3 regions of the Billgrantia tianxiuensis genome follow, and region 2 is predicted to be linked to each of the others. Evidence: riboswitches for the same ligand, from Rfam matches in the RefSeq annotation. Region 2 holds a riboswitch; each other region holds the start of a gene.
What was found. Region 2 has a riboswitch for cobalamin ahead of EKK97_RS01105 (TonB-dependent receptor domain-containing protein). Riboswitches for the same ligand answer to the same signal wherever they lie in the genome.
Positions count from the first base shown of each region.

Region 1 (6,134 bases), 1.9 Mb from region 2:
CCCGCCGCATAGGGTCAGCACCTTGCCGATCAGGTGCTCGTCGTTGATGGTCATCAGCGGCTCGTCCCACACCTGGTAGAACACCGATATCGGCTCGGCATCGGCGTAGCGCCCGGCCAGCGCCGCCATGCCGTCGCGGAACTCGGCCGCCACGCGATCGCCCTGCTCGCGGGTATCGGCCAGCAGCGCCAGACGCTCGACGGCGCTGGAAACTCCCTCGAAGTCCCGCGGCTCGATGTAGAACACCGGCATGCCCAGCGCCTCGATGGTCTCGAGCTGCTCGGGAGGGTTGCCGGTCATCCAGCCGATCACCAGGTCGGGGGTCAGCGTCACCAGGGTCTCCAGATCCATGCGGGTATGGCTGCCCACCGACGGTACGTCCCTGGCTTCGGGCGGATAGTCGCTGAAGGCCACCACCGCCACCACCTTCTCCCCCGCCCCGGCGGCGTAGACCAGCTCGGTGGCACCGGGCGAGAGCGCGGCGATGCGCTCGGCAGGCTGGTCAAGACACACCTCACGGTCGCGGTCGTCGATGGCGCACAGCGAACCGGCACGCGCCTCGCCGGCCACCGGCCCCGACAGGGCCAGTGCCAGCAAGGCACAGGAAAATGCAGCGGGGCCAAGGGCCCCGCCGAATCGACCCTTACTGGCCGAAGTGGACACTGACGAAGGCCGCACGGCCGGCGTTGAGGTAGTCACGGGAAGTTTCGTACTCCTTGTCCAGGGCGTTCTCCACCGTCAGGCGAGCCGACCACAGCGGGGCGAACTGCCACCCGGCGCGCAGGTTGACCAGCCCGAAGCCACCGATGCGATCCTGGTTCTCGGCATCATTGTAGCGATACCCCTGAACGATCCAGGAGCCGCCCAGCGACCACTCGCCCAGCTCGCGATCCACGTCGAAACGTGCGCTCTGGCTGGCCCGGCGCTGGATACGATTGCCCGCATTGGCTCCGCTACGATTTTCCGGATCGATCCAGGTCAGGGCCGTCTGCAAGGTCCAGTGCTGGAGTTCGACACCTGTCGCGAGTTCGATACCTCGAATACGGGCCTCGTTGACATTCATGGGGGTCCAGCGGAACGGGTCGGCGGGGTCGGGCGTCCAGGCGATGAGATCGTCGATATCGCTCTGGTAAACGGCCAGATCCCAGAAGCCGCTGCGATACTGGCCTCTGGCACCCAGCTCGAAGGTACGGGAAGTCTCGGCATTGACGTCCGGATTGCCCTCGCTGCCCCACTCGTCCCGGTAGTAGAGATCATTGAACGTAGGCGCGCGGAAGGCAGTGCCGTAGCTGGCGCGGAGCGTATGGTGAGCGTCGAACTCGAACCCAGTGCGATGCCCCCGGTCAGTTCCCGACCAAAGGCTTCGTTGTCATCGTGACGCAAACTCGCCTGGACCGAGAAGGGGTCGAAGTCGAGCAGCGCTTGGGCATACACGGCGACATTGTCGCGGCTTTCCTCGACGAAATCGTCGGTCGCCTCGATGGCATCATGCATGTACTCGGAGCCTACCACCAGCTGATGGGGGCCGAAATCCAGGGTATTGTCCCAGCGAGCCGCCCGGCTGCGCGTATCGAAAAAGCTGGTGCCGGTGGGGTAGCTCGTATCCTGCTCATCGCGGGATTCACTCAGTGTGAGACGGCTACGCCAGGTGTCGGTGAACGGGATTTCGCCATAGATGCCGGCGACCTGTTGGACAAAGTCCGTATCGGACGGCGCCCCGAAGCGATCGAACTCCGTGTTGCCACGGGTACGCAATGCCAGCACACCTACTTCCACTTCATTTTCGAAAGTATGGGCAATACGCGCCAGCGCTGACGTGTTGTCGTACCCCTTGTCCTCGCTATCACGACGTACCGGCGTTCCATCGGTGGTGAAATGACTGCCGGCAAAGCTGTAGCGTGTGCCGCCGCTGCTACCGGAGAGCCCGGCGCTGTAGCGCTGGGTGTTGAAGGAGCCGCCGCCCACCGAGACGCGTGGGTGCGGACCGCCCTCCTGCGCTTCATGAGTGAACAGCTGCACCACGCCGCCCACCGCATCGGCCCCGTAGAGGCTGCCCCGCGGGCCACGCACGATCTCGGCGCGCTGGAACATGCGCGGGTCGAGGAACTGCCAGGCCGCGCCGCCCGCCGTCGCCGAACGCAGGCGAATGCCGTCGATCATCAGCAGCGTCGACTCGTTGCCGGTACCCCGCAGGTAGACGCTGCTGTTCTTGCCGAAGCTGCCGTTGGTGATGACGTCCACCCCCGGCTGACCGCGCAGCATATCGGTAACGCTGGTGGGATCCTGCCGGCGCAGGGTGGCCTCGTCGAGCACGGTCACCGAGGAGAGCGTCTCGTCGGCGGTACGCGGCGCCAGGGTAGCGGTGATCACCATCGGGTTGAGCGCGACGGTGTCGGTTTCTTCGGCGGTGGTGGCCTGGGCCTGAACGGCCAGAGGAAGCGCTGCCAGGCCGAAGGCGGCCAGGCCCTGCGCGGCCAGGTGATGTCTGGTTTTCATTTCGATTCCCTTGCTCGCCGTGCCTACCCGCACGGTCTTCTAGGCGAAGCCGGGATGGCGTGAAGGGGATCGAGAAAGGGAGAGGTGCGGCCCTGCCTCGAGGTAGCCCACCGCAACCCGGCATGAGGGAAACACCTACAAATGCCTGCGCGAGCGAATCGCTGCGTTGCGCGCTGCTCAAAATCCTCACCTATACCACATAGGCTCCGGTTTTTGCGCTGCGTGCGCCTTGCGCTTCATCCCGCTCGGCGATTTGTAAGATGTTTCCCGCTCTCAGGCCGGTCTCCGGGCTGACGAGTGAAGCGCCGACTACACGCTTCGGGTCCATCGCCTTCCCATGCAAAGCACAGTGGCGTGATGATGGACCTGCACTCGATCACCGTTGCGGGGCAGCGTCGGAATGCGCCTCTTCGACTTGCAAAGAGGACCACCGACTTCCCGTTTAACCTCGATAGGACAATGAGGCGCCTGAGAGTGGGCGTAAGCTAACAACAGCGCCGACGAACGTCAACGCACCGTTGCGCTCAGGCTGATATAGATCAACAACTTAGCTCTTTCACCAGTCCGTTCCATACGTACCACACCCGCTCGCAGCGGGCCGCGGTATCCTGGGCCAGCCAGCCGTTGAGGTCGCGCAGGCGCCTGTTATCCAGGCCGAGCGGCACGATACCGCGGCCCATCTCGAGCAGGATCAGCACCGCCTGGCCGCCCTGTTCGGCCTCCCAGGCCCGCAGCGCATCGAGCTCCCGCACCATGGCCTGGCGCAGCCGGTCGTCGTCGGGCTCGGCGGCGAGCCGCTCGCCGATCCAGCGCTCCCAGCCCTCCAGCACCAGGCATGCGGTGTCGGCAACCGAAGGCCACGCCTCGAGCCGGTCTCGCGCATGGGCGGAGTGCCAATGCGGGGCGTCGAAGCGTTGCCTTACGACGCCGCGCTTGCCGGCGCAGGTACCGCCGATGAAGAGCTGCATTGCCAGCGCCCTCCGTCATGAGTGAAGGTGAATCGGCGCCCCTCGGCCTGAACGACGCCGCCCTCCCAGAAGCCGATGCCCTCGAAGCGGCGGCGCAGCTCGCGAATCACGCCGCCATGGCAGACCACCAGCACGCGATGGTGGTCGTGTGGCGAGCAGCCGTTCACGAGGTCGGCGAACCAGTCGTCGAGCCGCTGGCGCAGCTCGGCGGTGGATTCGCCGCCGGGCGGCGGCTGCTGGCCTTCGCTGTCGATCCAGGCGCGATAGAAGGGCTGCGACTTCAGCTCATCATAGGTGCGCCCCTCGTAGTCGCCGAAGTCGAGCTCGCGCAGGCGCGCATCGAAGTGCGTCGGCCAGGCCCGCTCGCGCCCTTCGACCACGTGCGCCAGGGTCTGCCGGCAGCGGGTCAAATCGCTGCAGTGCACGGCATCGAAGGTTTGCTCCTCCAGCGCCTCGCGCAGCCGGTCGAGACCAGGCAAGGCCTCGGGCAGCAGCAGCGGGATGTCGCGCTGCCCCTGGTAGCGACGCTCGCGATTCCACTGCGTCACCCCGTGACGAACGACCACCAGCTCCAGGCGACCAGCAGCAGCCATAGCTCTCCTCCCTCGATTGCGGTTCCGACGATATCGCCGTTGATGCCCTTGAAGGCGCGCAGCATGCCCCAGGCATAGAGCATCAGGAACGGCGCCAGTGCAAGGCACAGCCACACGCCTCCCGGCACCAGTGCGGCCAGCGGCAGCAGCGGCAGCGCCGCAAGCCAGAGATCGCGCGGTGAAAGATCGCGCTTCCAGCTGGCGGCCATGCCCTCGGGCCGCGCCGCCGGGGCCAGCACCAGCAGCGCCACGGCAGAAAAGCGCCCCAGCCCCAGGATCATCACCAGCAGCAGCAGGCTGGCGCCGGCTTGGAGCAGCACGAACAGCAGCGCAGCCTTCCACAGCAGCAGGAACACCAGCGCCAGGATGCCGAAGCTGCCCACATGGGGATCCTTCATGATCTCCCACTTGCGCTCCAGCGGCGCGTTGCTGCCCAGGGCGTCGGCCACGTCCATCAGGCCGTCCAGGTGCAGCCCGCCGGAGAGCGCCACCCACAGCGTGAGCAGGGCCAGCGCCAGCAGCGGCGCGGGCAGCAGGTTCTCGAGCAGCGCGGCTGTCGCCAGCAGGCCGCCGAGCAGCATGCCCACCAGCGGATAGCATCGCACCGCCCAGCGCCGGGTGGCCGGCGTCCAGGGGCAGGCGAACGGCAGCGGCAGGCGGGTGAGGAACTGCAGCGCCAGCACCAGGCCAAAGGCGGCGTCTTTCATGAGCGCTCCTCACCACGGCGTTTCCACACCTGCGGCAGCCCGGCCATCACCTGGATCACCTCATCCGCCTCCTGTGCCACCAGGCGGTGGACTCGCTGCAGAAAGGCCAGGTAGCGCCATACTTCGGCGTCCTCAGGGGGCATGCCCTCGTTGACGTCGTTGGAGACGATCACCAGCGCCACGTCGCGTCGCCGGGCCTCGGCCAGCAGGCGCTCGATCATGGCGATGCCCTGCACCTCGGCGAGCTCGCTGGCATGACTGGCATGCTCGCTGGAATAGAGCAGTTGGCTGGCCCACAGGGTCAGGCAGTCGAGCAACAGCGTGCTGCCGGTCTCCACCCGCTCGAGGGCGGCGATGAGATCCACCGGCTCCTCCAGGGTGATCCAGCCCTCGCCCCGGGCTTGCCGATGGCGACCGATGCGGGCCTGCCACTCGTCGCTGCCGCTCATGGCGGTCGCCAGGTAGTAGCGGGCCCCGCCCCGCTCGGCCTGCCAGCGCCGCGCCAGGGCTTCGGCATGGGTGCTCTTGCCGGAGCGCGCCCCGCCGCTGATGAAAGCGATCATGGATGTCTCCAACGCGCGATGGCCTCGACCAGCGCCCGGTTCTCCGGCCGCGAGCGCACCGCCACCCGCAGCCAGGCGCCCTCGAGGCCGATGAAATGGTGGGTATGACGGACGAGAATGCCGCCGCGCGCCAGGTGTTCCAGCAGCGCCGGCATCGACCCGCCGCGAGCATCCTGGAGCCGAGCATCCCTGAACAACAGGAAGTTGGCGTGGGACGGCACGACGTCGAGCCCCAGCGCCGCGAGCTCGCCCTGCAGCCAGGGGCGCTCGGCGTCGAGCCAGGCGCGGGTTCGCGCAAGATAGTCCCGGTCCGCCAACAGCGGCGCGACCAACCCCGCCGCCAGAGCGTTGACGCTCCACGGCGGCTGCAACTCGGCAATAGCGTTTACCGCTGCGGCTGAGCCCAGCAGGTAGCCCAGCCGCAGGCCGGGAATGGCGTAAAGCTTGGTCATCGAGCGCAGCAGCAGCAGGTTGTCGAAGCGAGCCAGCAGCGGCGTGAGTCGCTCGTCCGGCGTGACGAAATCGACGAACGCCTCGTCCACCACCAGCATGGCGCCGTGGCTACGGCCCGTCGCCAGCAGGCGCTCGACGACCCCGCGCTCGATCAGCGTTCCGGTGGGGTTGTTGGGGCGACACAGGAACAGCGCGCCGGCATCGCGCATGGCCTCATCGGCACGTGCCTCATCCAGCGCAAAACTGCCCGGCGCCAGCTCGACATGCTCCACGGCGATGCCGTAGTGGCGGCAGGCCCGCTCATACTCGCCGAAGGTGGGCTGCACGATCGCGGCCCGACGCACCCCCTGCCTG
Region 1 covers NZ_CP035042.1:3,324,920-3,331,053, forward strand. The annotation lists gene EKK97_RS15530 (cobalamin-binding protein) at 1-597, opposite strand, end outside; partial or broken gene EKK97_RS15535 (TonB-dependent receptor domain-containing protein) at 644-2,496, opposite strand; cobalamin riboswitch at 2,756-2,983, opposite strand; gene EKK97_RS15540 (bifunctional adenosylcobinamide kinase/adenosylcobinamide-phosphate guanylyltransferase) at 3,036-3,464, opposite strand; gene EKK97_RS15545 (histidine phosphatase family protein) at 3,416-4,057, opposite strand; gene cobS (adenosylcobinamide-GDP ribazoletransferase) at 4,009-4,764, opposite strand; gene EKK97_RS15555 (bifunctional adenosylcobinamide kinase/adenosylcobinamide-phosphate guanylyltransferase) at 4,761-5,327, opposite strand; gene cobD (threonine-phosphate decarboxylase CobD) at 5,324-6,134, opposite strand, start outside.
Region 1: it holds a riboswitch for cobalamin, as region 2 does, so the genes downstream of both, EKK97_RS15535 (TonB-dependent receptor domain-containing protein) here and EKK97_RS01105 (TonB-dependent receptor domain-containing protein) in region 2, are expected to answer to the same signal.

Region 2 (6,134 bases):
GAACAGCGAGGCCACGTCGGGGTAGCGCTTGAACATCAACGGATAGAAACGCTGGGTAATGGCATCGAGGTGCTCTGCTACCACCGGGGCGGTGGCCTCGATGAGCTGCTCCTGCTGTGAGGTGAGCATGAGGGTCTCCTTCGTCGGGGAAATTATAATAATCATGTAAAATACTTGTTATTTGGTGCGCGAACCTGAGGCGAATTGTCGCAGAGCAAAGCAAACCCATCATAACGTGGGGGCGCAAAGGATCGAAAAGCAAGAAGGGCTGCTACAAAGGCACTCCTGCAGGGGGCCGGGGAACGTCAGCCCTTAGTACACGGTGGCTTTTTTAGTATATCTAGCGCTTCTGATGCACGCTTCAGCTCGGCCTCCCCCGCATGGCCTGCAACTTTTTGTTCTCGATGGCGCCGGCAATTTCCGGGAGGCTGCAGATGAATGCGTCATCAGAGCCGCCCGGTCGGTGGTCGAACGCACGGTCTCTCGGAACGTGAAGCTCAGCACCCCGACCGAGCCCGTGAGTGCTTGTGGATCAAGCTGGCTGGTTACGACCACGAGGCGTTCGGCTGCCATGGGCTCGTCAACCGCTTGATATGGCAGGGCATGTCGCATTCCGGCACGCCGCTGTCGTTGACCGTGCGGGGTCGGATTGCTAGCTTAGCGACACTCTCAGGTGCCCTAGGCGCGCGCAGACGCGCCGGGGTGAAACGAGAAGTCGGTGCGCCTCGTGCCATTCCGACGCTGCCCCCGCAACGGTAATCGAGTCAAGGAAAGCCTTACACCACTGTGCCCTGACACGGGAAGGTGGCCTTCTGGGACGCTAATTGTCCACTCGTCAGCCCGGAGACCGGCCAGAGAGTGCAGGAAATGCTGTATGACAGCGTTTCCCTCATGCCGGGTTGCGGTGGGCGACTCCGAGGCAGGGCTGGCGCTATTGCTGTCGTTCTCCCTTTCTCGTTCCTTGCTAACCCGGTGATTGCACCACGACTGCCGTGCGGGCAGGTACGGCGAGCAAGGGACACTGATGAACACTACCAGAAACGCTTCCCGTGGCCTGGCCGCCTTTGGTCTGGCCCTCATTCCTCTGGGCCTTCACGCCCAATCCGAAGCCGACAGCGATGATATCGCCGTCGACCTCAACCCCTTGGTAATCACCGCCACCTTAGCGCCGCGTACCGCCGACGAATCGCTGGCCTCCGTTACGCTGCTCGACGAGACGACCCTACGCCGCCAGGACCCCACCGGCGTCACCGATCTGCTGCGCGGCCAGCCCGGGGTGGACGTCAGCTCCAACGGCAGCTTCGGCAAACAGAGCAGCGTGTCGATTCGCGGCACCTCGAATAACCAGAGTCTGCTGATGATCGACGGCATTCGCCTGCGCTCCGCTACGGATGGCGGCCCTGCGTGGCAGTACCTCGACCCGCGCATGTTCCAGCGCGCCGAGATCGTGCGCGGCCCGCGGGGCAGCCTCTACGGCGCCGACGCGGTAGGCGGCGTGGTGCAGCTCTTCACCCATGACGCTCAGGAGGGCGGCCCGCACCCGCGCATCTCTGCAGGCGGCGGCTCCTTCGATACCCAGCGATACAGTGCAGGACTCTCCGGCAGTAGCGGCGGTACCCGCTACAGCTTTGCCGGCAGCCACTTCACCACCGATGGCACGCCGGTGCGTCGTGGTGGTGAGGATATGGGGTACGACAACACCTCTGCGCTGGCGCGAATGTCGCACACCTTCGATAGCGGCGCAGAAGTGGGATTTCTGGCGCTGAGAGCCCGCGGTACCACGGAGTATGACGAGAGCGGCTCCATGGCCACGACTGATTATATGCAGCAGGTGGCGGGAATTTATGGAGAACTGCCGGTAACTGACAGCTGGAGTAGTCGCTTGACGCTGAGCGAAGCGCGCGATGAAAGCGTCAACCACTTCTGGGGGTCTATCCTTGATACGCAGACACGCACGGCCCGCTGGGAGAACACGCTGACTTCAGGGGGCATGAGTTGATTATCGGTGCGGAGTATATGAACGATAGCGTGGCCGGTAGTGTCACGGGGAATATGCCATGGGATGGTCCTTATGACATCGAGGAGCGTGATAACAAGGCCGTTTTCGGCCAGGCGCTACTCGATTTCGAACCGTTAGCCGTTCAAGCCAGCCTGCGTTATGACGATAACGAAGCCTACGGTGACGAGATTACCGGTAGCCTGGCGCTGGGGTATGACATCAATTCCCACCATACCCTGCGAGCCAGCTATGGCACCGCCTTCAAGGCGCCAACTTTCAACGACCTTTATTGGCCGGGGTTTGGCAATCCCGAGTTAGAAGCGGAAACATCCAAAACGGTGGAGCTCGGAGTACGTGGCCAATATGTGCGCTGGTTCTGGGATGCCGCAATCTATCAGACCGATATTGACAACCTGATCGTCTGGCAGCAAATGGGGCAGCCGACAACGAACGTACCCACTACGCGTATCCGTGGCGTCGAACTCTCCGTGGGCGCTGAGGTAGATGATTGGACGTTAGCTGCCGCCGCGACCTACACCGACCCTGAAGATCGGGCTACCGGAAATCGTCTTAGGCGCCGTTCCAGTCAGAGCGCCCGCTTCGACGTGGATCGTGAGCTGGGCGAGTGGTTCCTGGGGGCTCCTGGGTTCTGCAGGGCTATCGCTACGAAGATGCCGCCAACACGGATCGAATCGGTGGCTTCGGGCTGGTCAATCTGCGTGCCGGCTGGCAGTTTGCACCGCTGTGGTCGGCTCGACTGACTGTGGAGAATGCCATTGATAAAGAGTATGTCACGACACGTTTCTTCGATGGCGATGACTACCTCAACGCCGGTCGTGCGGCCTTCGTCAGTGTCCACTTTGGCCAGTAGCGGCCGGTTCGGCGGGGCCGTTGGCCCCGCCGTAGGTTTCAGCGCCTTGCTGGCCCTGTCGGGGCCGGCGGCCGGCGAGGCGTATGCCGATTCGCTCTGCGCCACCGACGACCGCGACCGCGAGGTGTGTCTGCCGGTGCCCGCCGGTCGCATCGCCGCGCTGTCGCCCGGTGCGACCGAGCTGGTCTATGCCGCCGGGGCCGGTGACCAGGTAGTGGCCGTAGTGGACTTCAGCGACTACCCGCCGCAGGCCCAGGCGGTGCCTTCGCTGGGCAGCCATACGCGCATCGACATGGAGCGCCTCGTCGCCCTGCGGCCCACACTGGTGATCGGCTGGGTGACCGGCAATCCCTCCGAGCAGCTGGAGATGCTGGAGGCGCTCGGCCTGCCGGTGTTCTACCTCGAGCCGCGGTCCTTCGAGGGCGTGGCCAGCGCCATCGAGCGCCTGGGACGCCTGGCCGGCACAGCCGATGCCGCGGATCGCGAGGCGAGGCGCTTTCGCGACGGCATGATCGAGCTTCGAGAACGCTATGCCGGGCGAGCACCGGTGCGCGTCTTCTATCAGGTGTGGGACGAGCCGCTGATGACCGTCAACGACGCGCACCTGATCGGCTCGGTGCTGACCGCCTGCGGTGGCGTCAACGTTTTCGGCGACCTTGAGCGCCTGGTGCCGCGCATCGGCGACGAGTCGGTGCTCGACGCCGACCCCGAGGCGATATTGGCCGGCGGCATGGGCGAGGAGAGCCGTGAATGGCTCACCCACTGGGAGCAGTACACGAACCTCACGGCGGTGGCGGAGGGCAACCTCTTCTTCGTGCCGCCGTCGCTGATCCAGCGCCCCACGCCGCGCCTGCTCGAGGGCAGCCGGCTGTTCTGCGAGAAACTGGAGGCAGCCCGTGCACGCCGCTAGGTACTCACTGGTCGCTGTCAGGCACGGAGGGCTGGCCTTCCCGCTGGGCCTGCTGGCGCTGGCGGCGATGGCCGCCATGGCGTTGGCGGTGTCGGTCGGCAGCGTCAACATCACCCCCGCCGCGCTGTGGGAGGTGGCCCTGGGGCGCGGCGACGCCCTGGCGCGCACCTTGGTGTTGGAGCTGCGTGTGCCGCGGGCCCTCTCGGCATTTGCCACCGGTGGCCTGCTGGCATTGGCCGGTGCGCTGATGCAGGTATTGCTGCGCAATCCCTTGGCGGACCCCTACGTGCTGGGCCTCTCGGGCGGTGCCGCAGTGGGAGCGCTGGCGGCGATGCTTGCCGGGTTGGGCGGCGCGGTGATCAGCGGCTCGGCTTTCGCCGGGGCCTTTCTCTCGACACTGCTGGTTTTTGGCCTGGCCCATGGCACCGGCAGTTGGACGCCTTCCCGCCTGCTGCTCACCGGCGTGGTGGTGGCGGCCGGGTGGGGCGCGGTGGTCACGTTGATGCTGGCGGTGAGCCCCGTTGAGCGTCTTCCCGGCATGCTCTACTGGCTGATGGGCGATCTATCCTACGCCCACACACCCGGCTATCCGCTCGTCGTGCTGCTGGGGGTGTGCCTGCTCGCCTTCCCGCTGGGGCGCAGCCTCAACGTGTTGGCCCGCGGGGCGCTGCAGGCCGCGGCCCTGGGCGTGGTGGTGCGTCCGCTGGAGTGGACGATCTACATCACGGCTAGCCTGCTCACCGCCATGGCGGTGACCACGGCCGGCAGCATCGGCTTCGTCGGCCTGGTGGTACCGCACATGCTGCGCCTGATGCTGGGCAACGACCAACGTCTGATCCTGCCTGCTTGTGCCCTGGCTGGCGGCACCCTGCTGGTGCTCGCCGACACCCTGGCGCGCACCATCATCGCTCCGGAACAGCTTCCGGTGGGGGTGATCACGGCGCTGCTCGGCGTACCGACCTTCCTCTACCTGCTCTACCGGAGCCGCTGATGAGCCGACTCGAGGCGCGAAATCTGGTCATCGACGTACCGGGCCGTCGCGACGGTCGGGCGCTGAACCTGGACCTGGAGCCCGGGCAGGTGTGGGGCGTGCTCGGCCCCAACGGGGCCGGCAAAACCACCTTGCTGCATACCCTGGCGGGGCTGCGAGCACCGCGGGCCGGCAGCGTGCGTCTCGACGGGGGCGCGCTCGCCTCGCTGCCGCGCCGCCGGGTCGCCCGCGCCCTGGGCCTGGTCTTCCAGGAGCGCCAGGACGGCTTTCCCGCCACGGTGCGCGAGACGGCATTGATCGGGCGCCATCCCTGGCTGTCGCCCTGGCAGATGGAGGGCGGCGAGGATCTACAGTTGGCCGAGGCTGCGCTCGAGCGGCTCGATGTCGACCACTTGGCCGAGCGGCTAGTCAGCACGCTCTCGGGCGGTGAAAGGCAGCGCCTGGCCATCGCCACGGTGCTGACCCAGGCGCCGGCCATCTGGCTCGCCGACGAGCCAACCAACCATCTTGACCTGCATCACCAGACCGCGGTGATGGCGCTGCTCGCTGGCGAGGCCCAGGCCGGCAGGGCGGTTATGCTGTGCCTGCACGACCTCAACCTCGCCGCTCGCTGGTGCGACCATCTGCTGCTGCTCTACCCCGACGGTGAAGCGTGTTGGGGGTCGCGCGATGCCATGCTGGTACCTGCAGCCCTTGAGCGCCTCTACGGCCAGCGATTGGCCACCGCCATGGTGGGTGGCGCCCCAGTCTTCGTTTCCGTGAGGTGATATGCACCGCTCGACCCCGATACGCGGCGAGTTCCACAGGGACTTTCCCTCCCCCCGGACAGGTGGCCGCGCTCTTCCACGGCCAGTCGCCGTGGACCTGATGCCATACCAGGCGTTCGTCATGCGCGACAACGCTAAGGACCCATGCCCGCCATGCCAATCGCATGGCCGCCGAGCGGCCACAGCCAATCGCGTACAACCACGGCGGATAGCGCAAACTGATGCGCAGATCAGCGAAATGAAGGTGGCACTCCCCCGATGAGACTGTTTCAGCTGAAACATGAACTCGAGGCGCATGGGCTCGTTTTGCGCGGAGCCTTCGAGGTGGAGCCGGAGGATCATGTGCCCCCGATTGCCCACGCCATCCCGGCCGCAGCACTGGTGCTAGTGGGTAATGTCGGTTCGTCGCTGTGGCCCCAATTCGCTGCTTCGCCCGAATATTGTGACGGAAGACGCGATCCGCTGGACCGCTGGAGCCAACGCATTGGAGAGGCGCTTGCTGCCCGCTACGGTGCGCGTGCGCTCTATCCGTTCGGCGGGCCGCCGCATTATCCCTTTCAGCGCTGGGCGTCGCGTGCCGAGTCGGTACACCCATC
Region 2 covers NZ_CP035042.1:240,148-246,281, forward strand. The annotation lists gene hmpA (NO-inducible flavohemoprotein) at 1-129, opposite strand, end outside; cobalamin riboswitch at 655-870, shown strand; partial or broken gene EKK97_RS01105 (TonB-dependent receptor domain-containing protein) at 1,025-2,870, shown strand; gene EKK97_RS01110 (cobalamin-binding protein) at 2,917-3,780, shown strand; gene EKK97_RS01115 (FecCD family ABC transporter permease) at 3,848-4,771, shown strand; gene EKK97_RS01120 (ABC transporter ATP-binding protein) at 4,771-5,538, shown strand; gene EKK97_RS01125 (hypothetical protein) at 5,797-6,134, shown strand, end outside.

Region 3 (6,134 bases), 1.9 Mb from region 2:
GCAGCAGGGCTTGCAGGACGACGCCGGACAAGGCCAGCCCGGCACCGCAACAGGCGGCGAGGATGGCGCGGCTGAGCCGGTAATTCCAGATGATGCCGGCGTCGATTCGGTCGACGGCATGCTCCGCTCCCCACAGCCGGTTCGCCAATACCTTGAGAATGGTCTCCAGCGGAATCGCCGTTTCGCCGATCGCGGTGCCGGCCATCACGGCCAGGAACAGCGTCGATGGCGCGAGCCAGACCCAGCGCCATCGAAAAACCATTGGTAACTGCACTGCTGCGGCCAGATTCATCGTTCGAAGGAGAGTGTCGTCAAGGAATCGGCCAGCATTTCCAGGCCAAAGATCGTGCGCATGGTGGCACTCATTGCATGAGCATCCATCTCGATGATGTTGCCGTTCTTCACCGCCGTCATCTCCCGGGTCACCGGATCGCTATGCAGGAAATTCAGCTTTTCTTCGATATCGTCAGCGGGAAAGCGCCGGCGATCCATGCGCGCTATCACGATCAGGTCAGGGTCGGAGCGGGCAATGGCTTCCCAACCGACGATAGGCCATTCTTCATCGGATTGAATGACGTTCTGAATACCGAGTTTCTCCATCATGTAACCGGGGGAGCCGAGCCGGCCTGCCACGTAAGGATCCACCGAGCTATCGGGAGAAGAGAACCAGAATACTGCCGACAGATCTGGAGGAAGTTCCAGGCTTTCGGCCTTGGCAATGGCGTCGGCTTCACGAGCTTCGAGATCGGTCACCAGGGCTTTGCCGGCTTCCTGCACATCGAAAATGGCAGCCAGCTCGGTGATGCCTTTGTAGACGTGCGTGGGGGAGAAGGCGGCGGTACGGGTGCCGTCGCCCCCGGTGCTGTTGTCCTTTGTGTCGCAGTCGGCGGGCATCACATAAGTGGCGATACCCAACTCGTGGAACTGTTCGCGACTCGCCACGCTGCCGGTGGGTCCTACATGCCACTCGTACTGGGCCGCGACGAGCTGCGGTCGACGATTCACCACGGCTTCGAAGCTCGGGTCATTGTCGGCCAGCCGTTCGATGCCGGCGTTGACCTCGCTGAACTCAGGCAGCACGGGATTGAACCAGACCGAGGTGCCGAGCACCCGATCGGAAAGGCCCAGGGAATAGAGAATCTCGGTGGCGGACTGTCCAACGGTAACGACGCCTTCAGGAGCGGAAGAGAAACTGATTTCCGTGCCACAATTGGTAAGGGTCAATGGATATTCCGTATCGCTTGCCATGGCGAATGAGGCGGGAATTAGCGATAATGGAAGCAGGAAATGGCGAGCGATTTTCATTGGTCGGTGTCCGGAATCTGGGAGAATTCTTCGGATGATTTGGCGTGAAACCCGGCATTGCTGCCATCTCTGTCCTCGCGCCGGCCGTGGATTCACTGCCATTGGCCTGAGATGCCGTGTGCGAATGGCGAGGATCATGATTCAAACCTGCGGTAAAATACAACCCCAAAATTTCCTTCGAGGTTGAGGTTTCCGTAGCGTCTTGGCGCTGCACGGAGAAGCTTTTTCCTACCTGTGAAATCTAGAGTTTTCAGTCGATTGCGAGAGAGTTTGCTGTGCAATCAGCCACCGCAGGCACTGAGGTCAGGCCAGGGCACGCTACGCATTGCGCTGGTTGCGGCAGTTCCTTTACGATGGTCCGACTGAAATGGGTGCCCCTGTGTCTAGGGGATAATCGGGAAGTATGGTGAGGCCGTAGGCCAATTCCATCGCTGCCCCCGCAACGGTAATGAGTGAGTCGCCTGCAGGAACCACTGGCATTGTGCTGGGAAGGTGCAGGCTTCGACGTCGTTCTGGCGTCCTCCTCGAGCCCGGAGACCGGCCCATCAATCCATCATCATCCCGTAACGGTGCGGTGGGCACCGAGGAGATGCCGTGTCTACGTTCGCTCTATCCGCCCCTCCCGCGGGGTTGTCGCCGTTTACGACCGATGCCTTGTCGGCCGTGTGCCGCTGCCTGTCCAGCCGGTGCATGGCGAGGCTCCCGTGAGCGAGTTTCCCTTCGCCGCCGTGGTCGGCCTGACAGAACTCAAGACCGCGCTGCTGCTCAACGCCATCCACCCCCGGCTCGGCGGGGTGCTGATCAGCGGGCCGCGTGGCAGTGCGAAATCCACCCTGGCGCGGGCCCTGGCGGCGATCCTGCCTGACGATGGCGAAGGGCGTCGGCCGCCCTTCGTCACCCTGCCCCTGGGGGCCAGCGAGGAGCGCCTGACTGGTAGCCTGGACCTGCAGCGGGTACTCGCCGAGCGCGAGGCGGCCTTCCAGCCGGGGCTGCTGGCCAAGGCGCACGGCGGCGTGCTCTACGTCGACGAAGTCAACCTGCTGCCGGACTCGCTGGTGGACCTGCTGCTCGACGTGGCCGCCAGCGGTACCAACGTCGTCGAGCGCGACGGTGTCAGCCATTCCCATCCCGCGCGTTTCCGCCTGATCGGCACCATGAACCCGGACGAAGGCGAGCTGCGCCCGCAGCTGCTCGATCGTTTCGGCCTCTGCCTCGAGCAGCACGCCTCGGTCAGCGTGGAAGAGCGCATCGCCATCGTGCAGCAACGCGAAGCCTTCGACCGCGACCCCCAGGGCTATGTGGCACGTCACGCCGAGGCCCAGGCAGCGCTGACCCAGCGTATCCGGCGTGCCCAGTCGGCGCTGCCGGAGATCGTCAGCGAGGCATGGGTTTACGAGCACATCGCGCTGGGTTGTCAGGCGGCCGGCGTCGAAGGGCTGCGGGCGGACGTGACCTGGCATCGTGCGGCCCAGGCCCACGCCGCCTGGCGCGGCGCCGCTGCCGTGGCCAGGGAGGATCTGGATGTCGTCGGGCCCTGGGTGCTGGCGCATCGGCGGACTTCGCCGCCTACCCAGGAGCCCGTCAGGCACCCGGACCATAATCCGCCACCGCCGCCGCCAAGCTCCGGTACGCCAAGCTCCGGTACACCACCTGCGTCGAGCGGGCCGGCAGGTCCCGGTGGCGGCACGTCAGGCTCGAGCGGCCAGGGGCAGTGGGGCGCCATGCCGCCGGTAGCGCAGAAAAGCGTCAGCGTGCCGGCCCCGAGCCTGTCGGACATTGTCGCCCATGAGCGTGGACCCGATGGCGTCATGGTTCCCCCGATGCCAGCGGCCAGGCGTCGGGGCCATCAGCGTCGCTCCTACCAGGCATCGCCCCGGCCGGACTGGTTCGCCACCCTGATTGCCAATCGCGGTCGCTGGCCCTGGCGCCGACTGCAGTATCGCCAGGCGCGAATCGTCCCGCCGACGGTTCATCTGGTGCTGCTGGATACCTCCGCCTCGACCCTGGGGCGGCAACTGCTGGGGCGGGCCAAGGGGCTGGTCGAGCAACTGGCCCGGCAGGCCTATGCCGCCCGCGAGCAAATGGCCGTGCTCGGCTTCGGCAATGACGGTGTCACGCCGATCCTGCTGCGCCGCCGTGCGCCCAAGGCGCTGCGTGAGCGGCTCGACAGCGCCGACGGGGGCGGCGGTACGCCGCTGCGCCAGGTCGTGTTGCAGGCGGCGCGGTTGATTCGCCAGTGGCGGCGGCAGGAGGCCGACCTGCGAATACGCACCTACCTGATCACCGACGGCCGCACCCGGCAATCCCTGGCCGGCCTGCCGGCGCTGGGCGATTGCCTGGTCGTCGATACCGAGCAGGCCGCCGTCAGGCGGGGGCGGGGCGAGACCATCGCCGAGCAGCTCGGCGCCCGCTATTGTCGCCTGCCGCTGTCGGCGGGCCGTTCATGGCCAGGAGGCCAGGCGTGATGCAGGAACCTGTCGAGCGGACGAGCGCAGCCTGTCCCGCGCTGTTCATCGCCGCACCGGCCTCGGGCCAGGGCAAGACCACGCTGACCGCGGCGCTGGCCCGGCTGCTGCGCAACCGCGGCAAGGTGGTGCGGGTGTTCAAGACCGGGCCGGACTACCTCGACCCTCAGATCCTGGCCCAGGCCTCTGGCCGGCCGGTGGATCAGCTCGATCTGTGGATGGCGGGGGAGACCTACTGCCGCCAGCGCTTCTTCGAGGCGGCCTGCGAGGCGGATCTGATCCTGGTGGAGGGCGCCATGGGGCTGTTCGACGGCGAGCCCTCCAGCGCCGACCTGGCCGCCCTGTTCGGCCTGCCGCTGGTCATCGTCATGGACGTCAAGGGCATGGCCCAGACCGCCGCGGCGCTGGTGGCCGGCCTGGCGGGCTTTCGCGACGACATCCTCATCGCCGGGCTGATCGCCAACGCCTGCGCCTCGCAGCGCCACCGTGAGCTGATCGAGTCCGCACTGCCTGCCGAGATTCCGCTGCTGGCCGCGGTGGCGCGGGACGGCGCGCTGACCCTGCCGGAACGCCACCTGGGACTGGTGCAGGCCGACGAGATCCGCGCCGAGCTGGAGCTGCGCTTCGAGGCCGGCGCCAGGGCGCTGGATGCCGAAGGGCTGGCGGAGGCGCTGCTGCAGCTGCCGCCGGTCACCTTCGAGGCGCCGCGGCAGGCCGCCGAGCCGCCCATGCCCTCGCTGCAGGGACGGGTCATCGGCGTGGCCCGGGACGCGGCCTTCAGCTTCATCTACCAGGCCAACCTGGATCTGCTGGAGCGCATGGGGGCGACTCTGCGCTTCTTCTCGCCCCTGGCCGACCGCCACCTGCCCCCCTGCGATGCGCTGTGGCTGCCGGGCGGCTACCCCGAGCTGCACGCCGCCCAACTGGCGGCGAACGCGTCGATGCGCGACGAGCTGCGCCGCTTCTTCGCCGCCGACAAGCCGATCCTCGCCGAGTGCGGCGGCCTGCTCTACTGCCTGGAGAGTCTGACCGACATCGACGGCGAGACCCACACCCTGCTGGGGCTGCTGCCGGGCCACGGCGCCATGCGCGGCCGCCGCGGCTGCCAGGGCATGCAGACCGCCGAGCTGCCGGAGGGGCCGGTGCGAGGCCACGCGCATCACCGCTCGGTGGCGGAAGGCACGCCGGCGCCCATCGCCTTCTGCCGGCGTCAGCGCCACCCCGCGCCGGGCGAGGCGATCTATCGCCAGCGCGGCCTCACGGCCAGCTACCTGCATCTGTTCTTTCCCGACAACCCCGACGCCCTGGCCCGGCTGCTCATGGCGAGCGGGCAGCCGGCAAGCGCTTTAGAGACTCATTCCCTTACCCCCGAGGAGTCCCAAGGATGAACCTGAACAAGATCCCCGCCACGGTGGTGACCGGCTTCCTGGGCAGCGGCAAGACCACCCTACTGGCCGCCATGCTGCGCCAGGTCACCGGCAAGCGCATCGCCGTCATCGTCAACGAGTTCGGCGAGCAGGACATCGACTCCAGCCTGCTGCGCGGCTGTGCCTTGAGCTGTGAAGAGGGCAATGAAGAAGGCCGCGACGAGGCGGGCGGCGCCCCGGTCGAGATCGAAAACGGCATCTATGAGCTGGCCAATGGCTGCATCTGCTGCACCGTGGAGGAGGAGTTCCTGCCGGTCATGAAACAGCTGATGGCCCGCCGCGACACGATCGACCATATCCTGATCGAGACCAGCGGCCTGGCCCTGCCCAAGCCGCTGGTGCAGGCGTTCAACTGGCCGGAGGTGCGCCAGCACTGCACCGTGGATGCGATCATCACCGTGGTCGACGGCCCGGCGGTGGCCGCCGGCCGCTACGCCCACGACGTGGAGAGGGTGGAGGCCCAGCGCCGGGCCGACGAATCCCTCGATCACGATCCCAGCCTGCGCGAGCTGCTCGACGACCAGCTCAGCGTGGCGGATCTGGTGCTGGTCAGCAAGACCGACCTGCTCGACCCGGCCGAACGGGCTCGGGTGGAAGCGCTGGTCGCCCAGCGGGTGCCGGCCTCGGTGAAGACCCTGTTCATCGACAAGGGGCTGGCCGAGGACCGCGCCCAACTGGAGGCGCTGATGGGCATCGGCGCGGCCAGCGAGGAGGGCATCGACCGTATCGACAACCACCACGATCGCCACCACGCCGAGGGCGCCCATCACGACCACGCCCACGATCACTTCGACTCCTGCGTGATCCGCCTGGGCGAGGTCGACGGCGAGGCCCTGGCGGCGCGCCTGCAGCAGCTGCTGCAGCATCACGAGATCTATCGCGCCAAGGGCTTCGCGGCGATTCCCGGCAAGCCCATGCGCCGGGTGATCCAGGCCGT
Region 3 covers NZ_CP035042.1:3,315,166-3,321,299, reverse strand. The annotation lists gene EKK97_RS15510 (FecCD family ABC transporter permease) at 1-262, opposite strand, end outside; gene EKK97_RS15505 (ABC transporter substrate-binding protein) at 289-1,443, opposite strand; cobalamin riboswitch at 1,658-1,863, shown strand; gene EKK97_RS15500 (AAA family ATPase) at 2,010-3,770, shown strand; gene EKK97_RS15495 (cobyrinic acid a,c-diamide synthase CobB) at 3,770-5,158, shown strand; gene cobW (cobalamin biosynthesis protein CobW) at 5,155-6,134, shown strand, end outside.
Region 3: it holds a riboswitch for cobalamin, as region 2 does, so the genes downstream of both, EKK97_RS15500 (AAA family ATPase) here and EKK97_RS01105 (TonB-dependent receptor domain-containing protein) in region 2, are expected to answer to the same signal.